Linked DNA regions of Blastopirellula sediminis. The protein of the gene in region 1 interacts with the protein of each later gene in a pairwise test. Links are inferred from orthologs where the notes say so. Each region holds a gene or a part of one and is shown in the gene's direction. Other genes may lie near its edges.

The links. Proteins that work in one complex are often made in the same cells at the same time.
Region 2: the proteins of LOC68_RS16765 (region 1) and LOC68_RS24260 interact in binary tests that used the Escherichia coli proteins (3 or more experiments, as listed by UniProt). The link is inferred for Blastopirellula sediminis from one-to-one orthologs.

Annotation. Positions count from the first base shown.
Region 1 is NZ_JAJKFT010000010.1:1,241,763-1,249,159, forward strand. The notes cover bases 1,740-4,544. They hold LOC68_RS16765 (aminotransferase class V-fold PLP-dependent enzyme), read left to right. Parts: upstream 1,740-2,420; coding sequence 2,421-3,668; downstream 3,669-4,544. Other genes in these bases: LOC68_RS16760 (STAS domain-containing protein), read left to right, coding at 1,740-2,067; LOC68_RS16770 (TfoX/Sxy family protein), read right to left, coding at 3,675-4,004; LOC68_RS16775 (DinB family protein), read right to left, coding at 4,032-4,529. In the rest of the region: hypothetical protein, read right to left, coding at 1-146; outer membrane protein assembly factor BamB family protein, read left to right, coding at 374-1,684; more of STAS domain-containing protein, read left to right, coding at 1,714-1,739; SRPBCC family protein, read left to right, coding at 4,715-5,263; GNAT family N-acetyltransferase, read right to left, coding at 5,267-6,607; hypothetical protein, read right to left, coding at 6,668-7,397. UniProt on the Escherichia coli protein: Cysteine desulfurases mobilize the sulfur from L-cysteine to yield L-alanine, an essential step in sulfur metabolism for biosynthesis of a variety of sulfur-containing biomolecules.
Region 2 is NZ_JAJKFT010000010.1:3,085,584-3,090,800, reverse strand. Bases 1-2,921 are described here. They hold LOC68_RS24260 (SufE family protein), read left to right. Parts: upstream 1-1,181; coding sequence 1,182-1,661; downstream 1,662-2,921. Other genes in these bases: LOC68_RS24250 (lysophospholipid acyltransferase family protein), read right to left, coding at 2,830-2,921; LOC68_RS24255 (3-keto-disaccharide hydrolase), read left to right, coding at 1,777-2,766; LOC68_RS24265 (P-II family nitrogen regulator), read right to left, coding at 1-317. Outside these bases: more of lysophospholipid acyltransferase family protein, read right to left, coding at 2,922-3,525; prolyl oligopeptidase family serine peptidase, read right to left, coding at 3,792-5,217. UniProt on the Escherichia coli protein: Participates in cysteine desulfuration mediated by SufS. Cysteine desulfuration mobilizes sulfur from L-cysteine to yield L-alanine and constitutes an essential step in sulfur metabolism for biosynthesis of a variety of sulfur-containing biomolecules.

The DNA of each region.
Region 1 (7,397 bases):
AGATCGATGGAGTCCATGACCGAGTCGATCATCACCCCTTCATCTTTCTTGTGGAGTTCGGCCAGAATCAGGACGATTTCCTCGTCGCTATGGCCGCGGCCGCGGAGATAGTCAGTCAGTTCCGGATAACGATCCAGTTCGCTCATTATGCTTGTCGTCGGTTGGCGGTTCGGTTCCACTTTCCGACACGGCGTTTGAACGCCCGGCCGGACCTTTTACAAGCATAGAACACCCATTGCTCGACGAACAATCAGTATCCCCAGTTTCTGCGGCGGAGAGATCGGATTTGCTCGATTTCGCCGCTTGCAGGTGATAAGTTAATAACGTGAGCCCTGCCATAACGTTACCTACCGATTGTTGGAGACGCCCCGAGATGACGTATCGACCATACGGGTTGGCCTTTCTGCTGGTTTTTGCAGTCATGACCGATTTTGCCGTTGGCGACGACTGGCGCGCTTGGCGCGGCGGTCGCGGGGATGGTGTGAGCCTGGAGACCGACGTTCCGCTAACCTGGAGCGAATCGGAAAACATTCGCTGGAAAGCGGAGCTTCCCGGTTGGGGCGACTCTACGCCGGTCATTCAGGACGCTGGATTAATTATTACTTCACAAGCGGAGGATGGGCGGCTTTTTTTGCAGCTGTTTGACAAAAACTACGGAAGTCCGCTTCGTAAGATAGAAGTTGGAACTGGCGACGTTCCGCGCGAAGCGCCGAAGCGACTCAAGCAGAAATTCCACAACCTGCACAATCTTGCGTCTCCATCGCCAACAGTTCATCACAAATGGATCGCGGTCCACTTCGGCAATGGGCTTTTGGCGGTTTACGACTTTGAGGGGAACCGTCTGTGGAGTCGAAATCTTCAGGAGGAGTATGGGGCCTACACGGTCTGGTGGGGGCATGCGAATAGCCCGGTCATCGTCGAAGGGAAGGTGATTTCGGTCTGCATGCAGGACTCCCTTTCCGATCTCGACGACCAGAAACCGGTCGAGAGCTATCTGGTCGCGCACAACCTGATGACCGGTGAACTGGTCTGGAAAACGAAGCGGATGACCGGCGCTCCGGCCGAACAAGCCGACGCCTACACCACGCCGCTGGTCCGCCAGCGAAACGGCAAGACCGAACTGATCGTCATGGGAGGGAACCAGCTTGACGCGTACGACGCCAAGACCGGGGAGCAGATCTGGTTCCTGCCTGGTTTGGATGGGGGCCGGACCGTGACCGGTCCGACGACCGACGACAAGCGAATCTACTGCACCCGCGGGATGCGAGGTCCGACGATCGCCGTCGATCTGAAGCAGGCCAAAACCGGGCGCGTGCCCGATACGGCGATTCTCTGGGAAGAGACGCAGTCGACCCCCGATACGCCGTGCCCGGTCGTGGTGAACGATTTGCTGTTTACGGTGACCGACGACGGGATCGCCGTCTGTCGCGATGCGGCGACCGGCGAGGTAGTATGGAAGGAACGCTTGGGAGGAAAATTTAAGGCCTCTCCCGTGGCGGCCGGAAATCGCATCTACTTTCTGAATACGGATGGTCTCTGCAGCGTGGTGGCGGCGGAGCGCGAGTTCCAGAAACTAGCGGAAAACAAACTCGACGACGAGACGATTGCGTCGCCGGCAATCTCGGACGGTTGCATTTACATTCGTGGCCGTAAAAACTTGTATTGCATCGGCAAGGCGCCATAAGGGACATTTCCGTGAACGAAAGCACATTGATGTTGTCCTCTCGCGAAGGGGACCTCGTAAAGGTAACGCTCTTGCCGGAGGAACTGCGCACTCCGGAAGACTGCTACGATTTGCGTAACGAAATGATCGCCGCGGCGGACGGCTGTCGCGTCGTGCTGATCAACTTTGAAAACGTCACCTTCATGAGCAGCGTCGGACTCCTCTCCTTTTTGGGCCTGCGTCGCGCGGTCGCCGAACGGGACGTCCGAATCATCTTCTTCAACCTCTGCGACAATCTGAACGCGATGTTGACGTTGTGTCGTCTCATCTCCGATTCGCCTCACGCCAAGGCGCCGTTCGAAACCGCCGAAAGCGAAGCCGCCGCTGTGGCCCTGGCGACGTAAACGCAAAACTCTGTCACACGTAGGGTGGGTGGAGCAAGCGCGAAAAGGCTGGCGATGCGCCGAAGATGACGCTCGCTTGCGCAACCCACCTTGCGCGACGAAGCGGAAGGTGGGTTGCGCATGCGAATTCGGCTCTGACGGAATGGTCGCGTTTCCGCGCTTGCTCCACCCACCCTACAACTTGCTGACGCTCGGGTTTTCTTTGCCAATCGAGCCCGCCAAGCCGTGGTGGGCGAGTTGTCCATTTCCCCTCTGGCTCTTAAAATCATAAAGGTATGCGAAAAACCCGCGTCCCTTTCCGTGGAGGGGGACCATGGTCCGAACTGGGCCAGCTGTAACAAGTTAGGAATGCCATGACGGTTGCCTCCCAGCAAACCGAAAATCTTGATGTCGACGCCATCCGGGCCGATTTCCCGATCCTGCACCAAACCGTGCATGGAAAACCGCTCGTTTATCTCGATAACGCTGCGTCGTCGCAAAAGCCGCGTCAGGTGATCGACGCCCTGCGGGAAGTGGATGAGCGGTACTACGCCAACGTCCACCGCGGCGGCCATCAATTGAGCAACGAAGCGACCTCGATGTACGAAGAGTCGCGCGAGGCGGCGCGGCGATTTCTGGGCGCCAAGTCGAACAAAGAAGTGATCTTCACCTACGGCACGACCTCGTCGATCAACACGGTCGCGCATGCCTGGGGCGTCGCCAATCTTGCGGCCGGCGATGAGATCCTGGTCAGCGAGATGGAGCATCACTCCAATCTCGTGCCGTGGCAACAAGTCGCCGCGCGAACTGGCGCCAAAATCAAAGCGCTGCCGATCACGCCCGACGGTCTGTTGGCGATGGACGAACTGCCTGCGATGTTGAGCGAACGGACGAAGATTGTCGCCGTCACGGCCGCGTCGAATGTGCTGGGAACGATCAATCCGGTTGAAAAGATCATCCGCCAGGCCCATGCCGTCGGCGCGGTGGTCTCGGTCGACGCAGCGCAGGCGGCTCCTCACAAGCCGATCAACGTGGTCGAGTGGGGCGCCGACTTCGTGGCGCTTAGCGCCCATAAGATGCTCGGCCCGTCCGGCGTAGGGATCCTGTACGGCAAGCAAGAGTTGCTCGATGCGATGCCTCCGTTTCTCGGCGGCGGCAGCATGATCAACACCGTCACCATCGAAGGGTTCACGCCGGCGATGTTGCCGGCCAAGTTTGAAGCCGGCACGCCGCCGATCACCGCGGCGATTGCGCTGAAAGCGGCGATCGAGTATCTCGAAAATATCGGCTTGGCCAATATCCTGGCGCACGAGCAAATGCTGGCCGAGTACGCCCATCAATTGATGGCCGACATCCCTGGGCTGAAAATCCTCGGCCCCGATCCGCAGCAGAAGGCGGGGATCGTCAGCTTCACCGTCAACGGCGTCAGTCCCAACGACATCGGCATGATGATCGACACGGCCGGCGTCGCGATCCGCGCCGGACATCACTGTGCAATGCCGCTGCACGCGAAGTACGGGATCTCGTCAAGCGCCCGGGCCAGCTTCTACGTCTACAACACGCGGGAAGAAGTGGAGACGTTCGTCGCCGCGCTGCGCAAGGTGTTGGCGATTCTGGCGTAGACGCCGCTACTTCTTCGGCAACGTCTTCACGAACTCAAATGCCCGGTCGGTCCAATCCTTGACCGCGGCGAAGTGAACCAGTCCCGGTTCGTCGATCACCACCCAGCCGCGCATCGGTCGGCCAGTGAAATCGAACTCGCGGACGTTCTCTTCTTCGAGCGCCTCCTCATACGCGTCCGGACCAATACGCGCGATCAGCAGATTGCGTGAGACGCCGACCAGCATGTTGCCGTGGAGCAAAAAGGCAAGCCCGCCGAACATGCGTTTTTCGGTTACGCCCCGTTTGCGCTGCAGCAGCCCGCGAATTCGCGAGGCGAGTTGTTCGTCGTACGCCATGCGTCAATTCCCTGTGTGCGTTGCGCGTTAACGAAAGATCGGGCTGCGGCCGAGCGTCTTGCGGATGTCGCAAAGTTGCCCACGATGATTCCACCAGTGCGAGATCACGATCGACAACCCAACGCCACGGTTCGGAAAGAACATATCCATTCCCTCCGGCGGCTGAAGGCAAGGGAGATCCAGGTCTTCGTCTTCCTGCGTCGCGAGCCAGGCGAGCGTGCGATCGCGGGCCTGGCGGAAGTTGGCGACGATTTCGTCCCAGCTCGGGTAAAGCTCGAGATCTTCTTCGGGGCGGCTGCCGGGACCAAGGGTCGGCGCCCATGCGTCGAGCTCGTTCGGCACCCCGAGCAAAAACTGCCGTGCGATCAGCCCTTCGCAGTAGGTGAGATGCCCGAAGATCCAGAGGGCCTGATTGCCGCCGGGCGTCGCTGCAGCCAGCGGCATTTCGCGGAGATCCTCGAAAATCGGCATTGTCAGCGCTTCGGTCTGCTCGAAATTGCAGCGCAGCAGGTCGACGGCTCGCATTACTTCACGCTCTGGGGGAAGAAACCTCGGATATTGCCGTTCGTAATCGATCGGGCAGCTACTATCATCTCACAATCGCGAGGACGAAAAAAGTTGGTTCGCCGCTTGGATTCTGGCGCAAGGAAGGGGAGAATCGCCCTCAATCGCTCTCGATGGATGCGTTCTGAGAAAACACCGGTCGCACGATGAAACTAGTAGTTCGCAGCGTACTCGCCCTGATGGTCTTGATCACCATCCCGTTTTTCGTTGCGCTTTTCATGCCGCGCGAGATCACGGTAACGCGCCAGATCGTGATCGAGCGGCCCCGCGCGGAGGTTTTCGACTTCATCAAGCTGCTGAAGAACCAAGAGAAGTTCAGCATTTGGGGAACGCTCCCCGGCGAGCGGCAAGTGTCGATCCAAGGGGAAGATGGAACCGAGGGGGCGATCATCGCGTGGAAGAGCGACGACTCGAATATCGGCGCCGGCGAGCAGGAGATCACCGGGATCAAACAGGGAGAGCGAATCGACTTTCTGATTCGCTATACCAAGCCGTATGCGGCGATCGATTCGACCTACATGCAGACCGACGACATCTACGACAACCAAACGCAGGTCACGTCGACCTACATCACGACGATGAACTACCCGACCAACTTGTTCCTCGTCTTCGCTGAGGAAATGATCAGCGACCAGGTGGAGATCAGCCTGGAGCGACTAAAGCGGATTCTGGAGAACCCGCCTGGGGAAGAGTAGTTCTCAGATCGCCGACGCGTCTTCGAGCGGCGGGAACCAGAGCGGCGGCATCTTGAGCGCCGCGATCGCCGCGTCGGTCGCCATCTTGGTTGACGCGAAGAGTTCTCCGCGATCGAGCGCCTGCGCGACGTTCAAGTCGCCGCAGAGCAAGCGAACGAGGTCATTCTGCGACAAGCGGATGAAGCTCCGGCCCAGCTTGCCGTCGCTCAGCGAACCGCTCCGCTCGTTGAAGTGGAGCGAGTGCTTTTCCCCTTCGACATGCAGACCGAGGTCGCACGGCAGGGGGTAGCCGACTTTGGCGAGATTGGTGCGGAATCGTTCGGCATGTTCGGCCAGCGATTGCAGCGGGTGACGCCAGCGAACCATCACGGTCGAATTCGAGACCGGGCGTTGCGGCGGAGCGGCGCTGCGAACCGCGCGGTGAAGCGGATCGGCGGCCGGTGCGTGGTAGTAAACGATCCGTTGGTCCCGTTCCATGGCGTCGCCGCAGATGCGACGAAGCAACTCGGCCGAAACGTCTTCACGACCCGGGGCCGCGACAACTTCCAGGATCTGACCGCCGCCGGTCATCGCATAGCCGACGATCCGCGAATCGTCATCGAGCGACAGTTTGTTCCCCCCGTCGATCGCGACGTAAAGCTGTTGGAAGCCGCGGCGATCGAGCAGCCATCGCCATTGCTCCTGCGTCCGGACCGCGGCGCCAAGCAGATCGCCCCAGCGACGTTCGTAGAGCGAAGTCAGCCCGGCGAACTCGACCTGGCGGTACAAGCGAATCGAGAGCCGCGTCGGCTCGTTGGTTTCTTCTTCCCAGTTGCGCAACGGAAGAGGACGTTGCATGTTGGCCAGGATCTGAGCCGGGTCGCCATGGCTGCGGGTTTGCGACGAGAGAGCCGTCCAGCCGCGCCGCGCCAGATAGTCGGGCGCTTCGGTCCGATAGACCGCGCACTCGGCGCCGCAGCGCTGCAGTTCGGCGTCAACTTCGGCCAGCAGTTGGGCGGCGATGCCGCGGCCGCGAAACTCCGGCGCGGTCGCCAGTTCGTCGACATGCAGCGTCGTCGCGATCCGATCAGCGAAGCGGGTCTTCCGCCGGATCACCCGCACGTGACCGACGATTTGCCCATCCGCTTTGCAGACGATCCGTTGACCAGGATCGTAGCCGGGACGTTCTTGTTCGATGTGGAATTCGTTTTCGCTAGGACGCAGCAAAGCACGCTGCATCATCTCGAAGACGGGAAAAGAATCTCCCTGCGTCGCGCGACCGATAACTAGTGGCGACGATTTAGAGGAGCGACCGCTCGGAGACTGGATCGACTTCGTAAGAGGCGAGGCTTGGACCGCGCACATGGGCCGGACTCCCTTCAAGCAACGGACAATTCCCTTTGTTCAGCTGAGCTTTCCCTTAACTTAAGGGGCGGCGGCGCTCAGGTCCAGTAGCAAAGTCCGTAAACTTTTTTCCGGGAAGAGGCAGAAGGGATACTCGCGCGAGAAAGCGATCGCGTCATTGCGCGCTTCGCGCTTGTTTTGCGCCAGCTCTTGTTCCAGCGCCGCGCGCTGCGGTGCGACGTACGGCTGCAGCGCGAGATTAATCCCCTCTAGCGCGCGGTGTCGCTGGGCCAATTGCGCCGGTTGGTCGTCTAACAACCAGCGCTCTTTTTCGTCGACAAGTTGGGTAATTTCCTCTGGCAAATTGCCATCGCCGAGATGACGGTCGGGATTGAACCGCAAATCGCGCATTAAGCGCGCGATCCGCGCCAACTGCTCGACATCGGTTCGCGTGCGAGCGATCGGCAGGTGAACCGTCGCCGTCGCCGCGACGATTTGCGGCGGGGTCACGCCGAAGTAACGCGCGATGATCAGGTCGGTCACTTGATCGTATTTGGCGCCGCCGATCCCATGGAGGAACAGATCGGAAAGGATCAGGCGGGCGTACATCGTCGTCAATAATGCGCGCGGCCGCAAACGGACCTCCGACTGCAACTCTCGCAGCGCCGAAATGGCCCCATCAATATCGCCAGGAATTTTTTGATCGAAGCTTCCCCGATCGGTCAGACGAATGCCGGACGAGGTAACTGCGACGAACAAACCGCGCCGCCGCGGATCGGCTTTCGTCCAGATCCAGAGGGGCGTTTCGATC
Region 2 (5,217 bases), 1.8 Mb from region 1 along the record:
TCCGCGGTACGAATGCGGATGACGTCGGTCAATTCGCTGACGAAAATCTTGCCGTCGCCGATCTGACCCGACTGAGCTTTTTCGATGATGGTGTCGACGATTTCCTGGAATTGTTCGTCGGTGGCGACGATCTCGATTTTGATTTTCGGAACGAAATCAATCGAGTACTCGGCGCCGCGGTAGGTTTCGGTCTGACCCTTCTGGCGACCAAAGCCTTGGACTTCGATTGCGGTCATCCCACCGAATCCCTTGCTCACCAAGGCGTCTTTGATCTCATCGAGCTTGTGATGACGGACAATCGCTTCAATTTTCTTCATGGACGAACATCTCCGTATTCTGACGTGACGTGGATCGGGCGCAAAAAGGACATTCGCCCTTCGGGAGCACTTAAACGTTCACTTAACCAGCCCCAACGGTCATCTGCCTCCAAAACTCATTTGAATTAGGCAGACGAGAGAGACTGCTGGAAGGCCAGCGCAGACCGGAAACCGGTCCGCCGTAAAAATTTAAGCGTCTTGCCCCACGGAATGCAATCATTATGCCAAATGGGGCAAAGAGGCTGATAGCAGCGTGCAACCCCTTAATTCAAAGGAAGTTACGAATAACATTGCTATCCCGAATAGTACAAAGATTGCCGGTGAAATCAGCAGAAATGGGCGCAACACGCGCGAAATGCATGCACAGAAATGAAAAAGACTTGCGCCATAGTGGCGCATAAAAAAACGGCCGAGGCCAAAGAGACCGAAATCTCCTCAGCCTCGACCGCCGTTCCCAACAGCCCCGTCGTCAGGAACAACACCCCATCATGCTTTGGGTAAACGAGGTCTTGCCTCGTAGTTGGTCGAGTTAGGACTCTCTTCTACAAGAGAGCGAGGCGTTGGCCAGTTCCCGGCTCACTCCTGCATCCTGCCGAGTGAATTGAGAAATGGACCACGCATCTACAAAGTTGGGTCGAATCTGTCGCCGCGGTAAATCTTTGACCATCCTGGTCATCCTTGATTCACCGAATAAACTTCGACGCTCCTTTGATGGCTAAGCGTAATTGCATTCAGCGTGCCAAAACGAAAAAACATGCCGCAATTGTACGAAACGCTGATGTTTTGCCGTAAAATTTCAGCCTAGCGTTAGAAAGATCCCGGAATTTCCACTAGGCCAGTTGCCTAAAATGAATGCAACTGCTCATGATGAAAGCACCCGATCCGTTCTTGTGGGAGAAACAGGCACGCGTGAGCGATATTCCTAGACTGACAGCCGCCGAACTCATCGATGAGTTTGAGTTTTATGACGATCCTATGGATCGTTTTCAATATCTGATCGAACTCGGTCGGCAGATGCCTCCGCTCGATGACGCCTACAAGGTCGAGGCCTATCGCGTCCAAGGGTGCCAAAGCCAGGTCTGGCTCGTTCCGCAGGCAACCGCCGACGGCAAGCAGCTCTATTTTCTGGCAGATAGCGACGCCCAGATCGTCAAAGGCCTGGCTGCGCTCCTAGCAATGCTCCTCTCCTATCAAACGCCGGAAGAGATCCTCTCCTTCGACCTGGAAGCGCTCTTCGAGCAGATCGGCTTGGCCCAGACGATCACTCCGTCGCGGGCCAACGGCTTCTATAACATGGTGCAGCGGATTCGGGACTTGGCGAAAGCGGCCAAAAAGGCGGGGTAATTTCGCCAGACGCCGTAATCGGTTTGGTTGCGTCGCTTTATTGGGCAAGGCACAATAGGCAGTTCTGTTCCCGTTTTTTCCCTTGTTTTCACCTGCCCACCCCAGAGACCACCCCATGAAATTGGACCTCACTCGCATTGCGCTGGCCGGCCTTCTCTCGCTGGCGACCGTCGGCCTCGCTCGTGCCGCCGATGATTCCCCGACCTTTACCAATCCCAAAGAAGCCGGCGTCGACTACGAAATCCAAGGCGAATACGTCGGCAAGCTGATCGTCGACGGCAACGAAGTCCCGTTTGGCGCCCAGGTCATTGCGCTGGGTGACGGCGAGTTCGAAGGAGTCGGCTATCCGGGCGGACTGCCGGGCGAAGGTTGGTCGCGCGGCATGGAAATGCACAAAGCCAAAGGCAAACTCAAAGATGGCGTCGTCTCGATGGACGGAGACCACGGCAAGGTCACCATCGCCGATGGCGTGATCACCGCCTATACGACCGACGGCGACAAGATCGGCACGCTGAAGAAGACGGAGCGCAAGAGCCCGACCTTGGGCGCCAAGCCGCCGACCGGCGCGATCGTGCTGTTCGACGGCTCGAACGCCGACGCCTTTGAAAACGGCAAGATCGTTCAAGACAACCTCCTGCTGGCCGACACCTACACCAAGGAAAAGTTGGGCGATCACTCGCTGCACATCGAGTTCCTGCCGCCGTTCAAGCCATTCGCTCGCGGCCAGGCTCGCGGCAACAGCGGCGTCTACGTTCAAGGTCGCTACGAAGTGCAGGTTCTCGACTCGTTTGGCCTCGACGGCGCCGACAACGAATGCGGCGGCATCTACAAGGTCTCGAAGCCGATCGTCAACATGTGCTACCCGCCGCTGACCTGGCAAACCTATGACATCGACTTCACCGCCGCCAAGTACAACGAAGCGGGCGAGAAGACGAAGAACGCTCGCGTCACCGTCAAGCACAACGGCGTCGTCATTCATGACGATCTCGAACTGCCGATGCACACGCCGGGTCGCGAACAGGAAGCCAACAAGCCGGCTGCGTTGTACCTGCAAGGCCACGGCAACCCGGTCGTTTACAAGAACATCTGGCTGATCAAGAAGTAACGCCGCCAGGCCTTACTTGCGAATTATCAATGACGCCGACGACTCACCATCGTCGGCGTTTTTTTATGCCGCGACTTCGTCGCCGGCAACTTCCGGCAAAGCGACCGGCTCCGGCGCTTCGACCGGATCGTGCAACAGCTCGAGAGCATTCAGCGAAGCTTCGATGCGGCGGCGATATTCTTCCAGCGATTCGCCGACGATCGGATAGACCGGCTCGGCGAAGTAGCCGTCGACGCGACAGAACGGTTTCGGAATCTGCAATCGATCCCAGGTCTTCGCCAGGATCCAGCGTCGTTGCGGCACCGCTACCAGGTTGATCACGGCGGCGCCGGTCTTTTGCGACAGCGCGGCGACTCCCTTGTGAACGCGATTGCGTGGTCCTCGCGGTCCATCGACCGCCAGGTAAGCCGGTTTGCCGCCGGCGACATGTTCGATCAACCCTTCCAGCGCCTCGCGGCCCCCTTTGGCCTGACCGCGGGTTCGGTTTGATCCACGGATCGGGGTGACTCCCATCACTTGGAGCGTCGGCACGATCAACTGTCCGTCGAGCGATTGCGAGACCATCGCCGCGGTCCCTGGTTCGCTTCCCATCGCCGCAGCGACCTGATGCGCGTGCAGAACCGAGTAGACGTAAGGAACCCCGTCGGCGCGAAGCGCGGGACGTGGATCGTCGTGCAAGCGAACCTTGCAGGTCAATCGCAGCAGCAGCACGGCGAGCGCCGCCAGGTGGGCGACGATCCAGTTCAAAATTACTTTCACAGCTCTCCGCTCTTCCGCACAACCAAAGGCGAACGCAATTCGCTCGCAGCCCCAAGTTGGCTCGTAGTTCCCGACGAAAAGAGCGCAGTCCAGGTCGTCCAATGACCAAGCGCATTCACGCCCTCGCGACTCGCCGTAGCGCCGGCTTGTCGCGATTTCCCACTCCTCCGTTGCGCTCTCGCGCCAGCGGGAAATCAAGAGACGGGAGTTTACCTGCGAAACGGCGAAAGGGTCAATGCGATCATCGACCCTTTCTGATCCGACCCCTACTTTGCGGACTTGGCCGGCTTGGCTCGCCATGCTTCGTCGAAGAAGTCGGCGACCACCACTTTCCCCGGCGAAAGGCCATTCGGGGGAGTCGTGATATCAATCACCGCCCAGTCGGGCAGCTGCGGGTTTTGCCGCGAATTGCTGCTATCATCCTGCTCACGGAAGGTCGGACCGCTGTTCAGCACCAGGTACTTCCGCGGGTTCTGGGGGTTGGGATAAATCATCAGCGGCACATGGGTCTCGGCCGAGAATTTCTGGCCTGCGATCTCCACCCCCTCGGCGTTCCAAGCGAGCGGCGTCTTCGCCAGCGACTCCCGGATCACGCGATTCGTTTCCGGAGTTCCCCACGCGATAATGTGATACTTGGCGACGTCGGCCGGAGTGACCTGATCGTCGTACTTCCAGCGGGGCTTGCCGCGGAAGAGGGCCTGCCAGCGATCGTCGAAGTGGGCGATCTCAAACTCCAGCCATTTCTGCAGCTGAGCGTTCTTCGACTTCTCCCGCGGCACCACCACCAAGAACGGTTCCAGGAAGACGTCGTCGATCGGTCCTTGCAGCCCCGGCTGTTTCGCCAGCTTGCTCGGATCGGCGGCGACCGGTCCAATCGACCACTTCCCTGCCTTCTTCACCAGCGTCAGCGGCGCGTCTTCAGTCGGCGCCGTTTCGACGGTCAGCTTCTCACCATCGATATCGACGACGAAGCCGGCCGGAATCTTCTGCAGGTGGAGCGCCAGCGCCGCGACATTTTTGGTCGTGATCGTCACCGAATCGGGCCACGCAACCTTCGCGTCGATCCGCGAGTCTTGCCAATGCTCGTCTAACCGGAGCGCTTCGACCCAATGCATCCGCGGATAGCGGAGCGTGCGGGTCTGGAGCGAAACTTCGGTCGGCGTCCGATTCAAGCCGGCGTCGCGGAATTCTTTGATCTTGGCGAGCAACGTCTTCAGCGTTTCCGGTTCGTACTTGTGTGCGGTTTGGGGGCCGATCAAATGCGGCAACGTGCGACCTTCGGCGGCGTACGCTTCTTCCATCACGCGGGCCGCTTGGATCTGCTTGTCGATCTCGCCGCTGTAGGCGATCACCGGCTGATTAAACAAGTTGCGCACATAGTCAGGCACGTCATAGCAGCCCCACAACTTTTGCACGTAGGCCGGCGGATAGTTTTCCGGCTTCAGGTTTTGATAACGAGCGGTCTCAGCAAAACCAGCCCCAGGGCTGATCGCCACCCAGTGATCGGCGTAATGAGCGCCCACATGCCAGGCGCCGGCGCCACCCATCGAAAAGCCCATCAGGACAATGCGATCTGGATCAATCGAGTACCGCTGTTTCACATCTTCAATCACATCGAGCACGTCGATTTCGCCGGCCGACTTGAACCCGATGCACTGCCGACCAAACGGATGAACCGTGATCGCGTCGTCC